DNA from 2 places in the Streptomyces sp. NPDC101118 genome. Region 1 is predicted to be linked to the other one. Evidence: riboswitches for the same ligand, from Rfam matches in the RefSeq annotation. Region 1 holds a riboswitch; the other holds the start of a gene.
The links. Region 1 has a riboswitch for cobalamin ahead of ACIQUQ_RS08670 (cobalamin biosynthesis protein). Riboswitches for the same ligand answer to the same signal wherever they lie in the genome.
Positions count from the first base shown of each region.

Region 2: it holds a riboswitch for cobalamin, as region 1 does, so the genes downstream of both, ACIQUQ_RS10370 (CbtB-domain containing protein) here and ACIQUQ_RS08670 (cobalamin biosynthesis protein) in region 1, are expected to answer to the same signal.

Region 1 covers NZ_JBIVZG010000003.1:613,423-617,065, forward strand. The annotation lists gene ACIQUQ_RS08665 (cobyric acid synthase) at 1-579, opposite strand, end outside; gene ACIQUQ_RS08670 (cobalamin biosynthesis protein) at 576-1,544, opposite strand; cobalamin riboswitch at 1,580-1,725, opposite strand; gene ACIQUQ_RS08675 (hypothetical protein) at 1,855-2,076, opposite strand; gene ACIQUQ_RS08680 (anion permease) at 2,096-3,352, opposite strand.
Region 2 covers NZ_JBIVZG010000004.1:331,668-335,310, forward strand. The annotation lists gene ACIQUQ_RS10360 (HAMP domain-containing protein) at 1-1,401, shown strand, start outside; gene ACIQUQ_RS10365 (histidine phosphatase family protein) at 1,408-1,833, opposite strand; cobalamin riboswitch at 1,838-1,981, shown strand; gene ACIQUQ_RS10370 (CbtB-domain containing protein) at 2,016-2,234, shown strand; gene ACIQUQ_RS10375 (CbtA family protein) at 2,256-3,041, shown strand; gene ACIQUQ_RS10380 (hypothetical protein) at 3,229-3,405, shown strand; gene ACIQUQ_RS10385 (helix-turn-helix domain-containing protein) at 3,431-3,643, opposite strand, start outside.

The DNA of each region.
Region 1 (3,643 bases):
CTCGGCGCTGAGCAGGGCGGTGGTGCCGAAGAAGGACGCGAACACCCCGCCCCGGTCGATGTCGCCGACCACGACCACCGGGAACCGGGCCGCCCGGGCGATGCCCATGTTCACGATGTCGGTGCGCCGCAGGTTGATCTCGGCCGGGCTGCCGGCCCCCTCGCAGATCACGGCGTCATACGTGCCCCGCAGCTGCTCCAGGCAGTCCGTCACCACACCGAGCAACTGCTCCTGACGGCCGCCGTGGTAGCCGCGGGCGCTCATCTCGCCCACCGGCCGGCCCAGCAGCACCACCTGGCTGGAGCGGTCGCTGCCGGGCTTGAGGAGCACCGGGTTCATCAGCGCGGTCGGCTCCACCCGGGCCGCCTGGGCCTGCATGGCCTGGGCGCGGCCGATCTCGGCGCCCTCGCGCGTGACGAAGGAGTTGAGGGACATGTTCTGCGCCTTGAAGGGCGCGACCTTCACGCCCTGCCGGGCGAGCCAGCGGCAGATGCCGGCGGTGACGACGCTCTTCCCCGCGTCCGAGGTGGTGCCGGCGACCAGCAGACCGCCGCCGAGCCGTGCCGAGGAGCCGCTCATGCCCTGCCTTCCTTGTGGGTGCGCGCGATGCGCGCCGCGAGGGTCCGGCCGGCCACGCAGGCGCCCAGCGCCAGCCACGTGACCCGCCGGGAGAGCCGTACCGCCCGTTCGATGTCCGGCACGGCGACCGGGCGGCCGGCCGCGCCGTTGAGCACCGGCCGGTGCTCGACGCGTCCGCCGTACGCGAGGGTGCCGCCCATCCGTACGCCGAGCGCCCCCGCGAAGGCGGACTCGACCGGTCCGGCGTTGGGGCTGGGGTGCTTGGCCGCGTCCTGCTGCCAGGCCCGGACCGCCCCCCGACGATCCGGGCCCGCCAGCACCGCCGCGGCGGCCGTGAGCCGCGCTCCCGGCCAGCCCGCGAGGTCGTCCAGCCGGGCCGAGGCCCAGCCGTAGCGGAGGTAACGGGGCGACTTGTGGCCCACCATGGCGTCCAGCGTGTTCACGGCGCGGAATGCGGCCAGTCCCGGGACGCCCGCGACCGCGCCCCAGACCAGGGCCCCGACCACGGCGTCCGAGGTGTTCTCGGCGACCGACTCCACGACCGCCCGCGCGATCTGCTGCTCGTCCAGGGAGTGCGGGTCGCGCCCGCACAGGTGGGGCAGGCGTTCGCGGGCCACGTCGGCATCGCCGGCGGCGAGCGCCCCGCCGATGGCCCGCGCCTCACGGGCCAGCGAGGTGCCGCCGACCACGGCCCAGGTGGCGGTGGCGGTCAGCGCGATACGGAGCGGGGCGGGCCTGGAGCGCACGGCGCGGGCGCCGAGCGCGCCCAGGGCCGCCGCACCACCGGCGCAGAGGAGTGTGTGGAGTGCGCCGCGGCCCCGGTGGTCGCGCCAGAGGGCGCGTTCCACGGCGGCGGCGGCGCGTCCGAAGGCGGCGACGGGGTGCCCGCGGCGCGGATCACCGAGGATCCGGTCGCCGATCAGGCCCGCCGCCGCGCCGTACGCGAACACGCGGTCGGCACGCATGGCAGGTATGTCCTCACTCAGGGTCCGCGCCCTGGTTCGACGTAAACCGGCGGTGAGAGTTCCTGGCTCCCGGGGCTGGTGTGCTCCCCGGTGACAGTGGCGGGACCGCGCCGGATTCGCACCGGACTTCCTCTCCTGCCGCCGTGATGGCTCGGGCAGTCCACCACGCACCGCGACAGCCCGTCAACTTGCCGTTGACCTGCCCTTAAGGGAACGCCCGGGGGAGTGCGGGCCACGACGGGGACAACGCGGCGGGACACGCAAAAGAACTCCCCCGCGGGTGTCCCGCGGGGGAGTTCGGGCCGTCAGGTCAGCTGACGATCAGGTAGATGCCGTACGCCACGGCCGCCGCGCAGAGCGCGAAGGAGGCGTACGCGCCCGTGCGGGCCAGGGTGGCGCTGCCGCCCCGCTCGGTGGCCGCCTCGTGCTTCGAGAGGCCGACGATGCCGAGGGTGAAGAGCGTCACCAGGAGCACGGTGGCCGACAGGCTCACGCCGAAGACGGAGCCGAGGGCTGCCCAGTCGATGTCCATACCGCTTGATCCTCTGTGGTCAGACCGCGGCGGCCGGGGCCGCCGGGGACTCGGGGTGCTGGGAGGGGGCCGGGATGGTGGCCTTGAGGTCCTCGTCCGCGACGGCGGCGGTGGTGCCGGCCGGCGGCGGGGTCACGGCCGCGATGGCGGTGGTGACCACACCGGGCTCCTCGGCGTCCACGTCGTTGACGTTGTTGTGGTCGACGACCTGGCGGCGCGAGATCAGCCAGATGGCGAGGCAGGAGCCGACGAGGAAGACCGCGACGGCGGCGACGCCCCAGTCGCCCTGGCGGGTGACCAGCTCGGCGCCGGCGCTGACCAGCGCGGCGGCCGGCAGGGTCAGGCCCCACGCGACGAACATGCGGGTGGCGGTGGACCAGCGGACCACGCCGCCCTTGCGGCCGAGGCCGGCACCCATGACCGCGCCGGAGCACGAGTGGGTGGTGGAGAGGGAGAAGCCCAGGTTGGAGGAGGCCAGGATGACGCTCGCGGCCGAGGTCTGGGCGGCGAAGCCCTGCTGCGGCTGGAGGTCGGTCAGGCCCTTGCCCATGGTGCGGATGATGCGCCAGCCGCCGAGGTAGGTGCCGAGGGCGATGGCCATACCGGCGGAGACGATGACCCAGACCGGCGGGTTCGCGTCGGGCGCGATGGCGCCGCCGGCGATCAGGGCCAGGGTGATGATGCCCATCGTCTTCTGCGCGTCGTTGGTGCCGTGCGCCAGGGAGACCAGGCCCGCGGAGGCGATCTGCCCGGCGCGGTAGCCCTTGGCGGAGGTCTTCTCGCCGACCTTGTTGCCCAGCTTGTACGTGACCTTGGTGGCCAGCATCGCGGCCACGCCGGCCACGATCGGGGCGGCGACGGCGGGGATGAGGACCTTGGTGACGACGACGCCGCCGTTGACGGCGCCGATGCCCGCGGAGGCGACCGCGGCACCGATCAGACCACCCATCAGGGCGTGGGAGGAGCTGGACGGCAGTCCGACCAGCCAGGTCAGCAGGTTCCAGAGGATCGCGCCGACCAGGGCGGCGAAGATCACTTCAGGCTGGATGCCCTCCTCGTTGACCAGGCCCTTGGAGATCGTCTTGGCGACCTCCACGGACATGAACGCGCCGACGAGGTTGAGCACGGCGGACATGGCCACCGCCGTCTTGGGCTTGAGAGCGCCAGTCGAGATGGTGGTGGCCATCGCGTTGGCGGTGTCGTGGAAACCGTTCGTGAAGTCGAAGACGAGAGCGGTAACGATCACGATCCCGAGGAGAAGCGTTATGTGCTCCATTTACCCAGGCTTCTGTTTGAGGTCAGTGGCTTCGTTGAACGTAGGCAACCTGAGTGAACGGAAGATGAACTGGGGCGGGCGGAGTGGTGTACCGGATCGGCGCCCCACGGGACATTTTGTGCCGATTGTCCGGGTGATGTCCGGAAATATGCACGTCAGGGCGAGGTGAACAGCCCCCTCCCGTGATGGAAACGGAACCATCGGCGGGCCGTCGCGAGGCGCGCGGGAGACGCAGATCACGCGGCCCCCGACACCCCTCCGACCACCCGTAACCGGACGGCTCCGGCCAGT
Region 2 (3,643 bases), on a different contig from region 1:
GACGAGCTCCTCGACCGCTCCCAGCGCCTCACCGTCGAACTGCGCGCCCGGTCCCAGGAACTCCAGGTCCGGCAGGGCGAACTCCAGCGCAGCAACGCCGAACTGAAGGAGAAGGCGGCCCTGCTGGCCGACCGCAACCGCGACATCGAGCGCAAGAACCTGGAGATCGAGCAGGCCCGCCAGGAGCTGGAGGAACGCGCCCAGCAGCTGTCCCGCACCTCGATGTACAAGTCGGAGTTCCTGGCCAACATGAGCCACGAACTGCGCACCCCGCTCAACAGCCTGCTGATCCTGGCCCAGTTGCTCGCCCAGAACCCCGACGGCAACCTCACGGAGAAGCAGGTCGACTACGCCACGGTGATCCACTCCGCCGGCTCCGACCTGCTCCAGCTGATCAACGACATCCTGGACCTGTCGAAGGTCGAGGCCGGCAAGATGGACGTGCACCCCGAGCCGGTCTCGCTGCGCCGCCTGCTCGACTACGTGGACGCCACCTTCCGCCCGGTGGCCGACGAACGCGGCCTCGACTTCCGCGTCTCGGCCGCGACCGACGTCGCCGACGAACTGGTCACGGACGAGTCCCGGGTCCGCCAGGTGCTGCGCAACCTGGTCTCCAACGCCCTCAAGTTCACCGAGACCGGCGGCGTCGAACTCGGCGTCGAGGTCCCGGACCCCGACCTGGTCCCGACGGAGCTGCGCGGCGCGGGCCCCCTGCTCGCGTTCACGGTCACCGACACCGGGATCGGCATCCCCCAGGACCGGCTCGACTCCGTCTTCGGCGCCTTCCAGCAGGGCGACGGCACCATCGCCCGGCACTACGGCGGCACCGGCCTGGGCCTCACCATCAGCCGCGAGGTGGCGGTGCTGCTCGGCGGCGTGATCACCGTGCGGAGCACCGAGGGCGAGGGCAGCAGGTTCGCCCTGTACCTGCCGGTGCGCATCGGCCGGGACGCCGCGGAGCGGGCTCCCGACGAGTCCGGGACGGCGGCCGAGGAGCTGGGCGAGGAGACCGGCACGGCGACCCTGGCGGGACGCACCGTGCTGGTCATCGACGACGACCCCCGCAACGTCTTCGCGCTCACCGAGATCCTGCGCGGTGCCGGGATGGAGGTGCTCAGCTCGGGCAACGGCGAGGCCGGCATCGAGCTGCTGATCGCCCACCGGGAGGTGGAACTCGTCGTGATGGACCTGATGATGGCCGGGCTCGACGGGTACGCCGCCACCCGCGCCATCCGCGCGATGCCCGAGTTCGCCACGGTGCCGGTCGTGGTGGTCACGGCCAAGGCCATGCCGGACGACCGGACCGAGGCCCTGGCCGCCGGGGCCACCGACTACGTCACCAAGCCGGTCGACCCGGAGCGGCTGCTGGCCGCCGTGCGGACCTGGCTGGCGGTGGACTGAGGGGCCCTACACCGCCGAGCCGAGCCTGAGGTTCCAGCGGCCCGCGCGGCCGCTGAGTTCCGTCGTCGTGCCGGGGCGGGCGTCCAGCCGCCAGAAGACCGCCGGCGGCAGGCCCAGGGCGTGCACGACGGCCGCGCGGACGAAGGCCTGCTCGGCCTCCACGCGGTGCGGGCCCGGAGCAAGTCCGGCCAGCCAGTCCCCGGCACGGGCGACCAGCTCCTCGACCGATTCGCCGCCGGGGGGCGCGTACGCAGGGTCGGTGAGCCAGCGGTGCACGGCGGCCGGGTCCTCGGCGGCCACCTCGTCCAGCGTGCGGCCGGCCCAGACCCCCGTACGAAGGCCGAACGGGCCTCCGGCGCCGAACCGCCCCCGCCCCGCGTCGCCGTCCAGGAGCGGGGTGACCAGGCGAACTCGTACCGATGGGGGGTTCATAAGCGGAGCATAAACGCGGTACGGTCTCGGACGACATGACGACGGTATGACGGAAGCACCGGTGAGAATCCGGCACGGTCGCGCCACTGTGAATCCCCTCCCACGGGCGGGGTGAGTCAGACCCGTAGCCGTCGTTGAGTGCACCACTGACCGGGACGCGTGTTCCCTCTGGAGGTACTGCCATGGCTCAGACCGCCGTGCCCGCGACGACCGAAGTCGCCCCCATCGCCCCCATCTCCCTGAAGACGCTGGCTCCTTGGGCCGTGTTCTTCGGCGTCGTGATGCTGGTCCTGCTCTACTTCGTCGGTGCCGAGCAGGGCGCCACCTCCGTCATGCAGGGCGAGACCATCCACGAGTGGCTGCACGACGGCCGCCACCTCCTCGGCTTCCCCTGCCACTGATCCAACGGCGAGGAACCGATCGTGAACTCTGTCTCCGTACGGGCCCTGCTGGTCCGCGGAATGCTGGCGGGGCTGGTCGCGGGCGTGCTCGCGATGCTGGTCTCGTACTTCCTCGGTGAGTCGAAGGTCGACGCGGCCATCGCCATCGAGGAGGCGGGCGCCCACGCGGCGGCCGCCGGCCACGCCCACGAGCACGCCGAGGAGGTCGTCAGCCGCGCCCTGCAGTCCACGGCCGGTCTGGCCACCGGCGTCGTGCTCTACGGCGTCGCGCTGGGCGGCATCGCGGCGCTTGTCTTCTGCTTCGTCCTGGGCCGCATCGGGCGGTTCGGGGCGCGGGCGACGGCCGCACTGGTGACGGCCGGGGCCTTCGTGGCCGTGACGCTCGTGCCGTTCTTCAAGTACCCCGCCAACCCCCCGGCCGTCGGCGACCCCGACACCGCCGGGAAGCGCACCGTGCTCTACCTGCTGATGATCGCGCTGAGCGTGCTGCTGTCGGCGGGTGCGGTGATCCTGGGACGCCGGCTGGCGCCCAGGCTCGGCAACTGGAACGCCTCCGTCGCCGCGGGCGTGTTCTTCGTCGCCGTGATCACCCTGGCGTACGCGTTCCTGCCCGCCGTGAACGAGGTGCCGGCGGACTTCCCGGCCACCCTGATCTGGCAGTTCAGGCTCGCCTCCCTGGCGATCCAGGCCACGCTGTGGGCCGCCTTCGGCGTGGCCTTCGGCATCCTCGCGGAGCGGGTGCTGGAGCCCGCGCCGGCCGCGCCGGCGGGGAACACCGCCGGCAATTCCGCCGCAACTGCCGCCTGAGGAGCTGTTTCTGCCTTCTCAGGACTACTTCACACGCTGCCCCTTCGGGTACAACGGCCCTGTCACAAGGGCGAGTTATCCGGGGGGCGGCGCCGTGAACGAACCTGTCACGCGACAGCGGGTCTGGTACTGGTACGGCTGGACGGGCTCCGCGCCGTTCTGGCTGAACGCGTTATTGCTGGGGCTCGTGCCCTTCCTGCACGTGCTGCTGGTCCCGCAGATAGCGATCATCACCACCCTGGCCGCGCTGGGCGGACTCGTACGCCAGCTGGTCTTCCACGACTACGGCCACGCCGGGCTGCACCTCGCCGCGCTGGTCCTCGGCGCGCACGCGGTGGTCCTCGGGTTCATGGTCAGCACCTAGGCGGTGGCCTCCGGGCCGGGCCGGGTCAGCTCGCCGCGTCCGGTGCGGTGCGTACGACGGCCTGGTCGCCCCGCGGCCCGAACAGGTGCAGGATCTCCACCGGCTCCGGCCCGGCCGGGCCGAACCAGTGCGGCTCCCCCGTGTCGAACTCCGCCACCTCGCCGGGCCGCAGCGTGAACTCGGCGCCGCCGAGGACCAGCCGCAGCTCCCCCGCCAGGACGTACAGCCACTCGTAGCC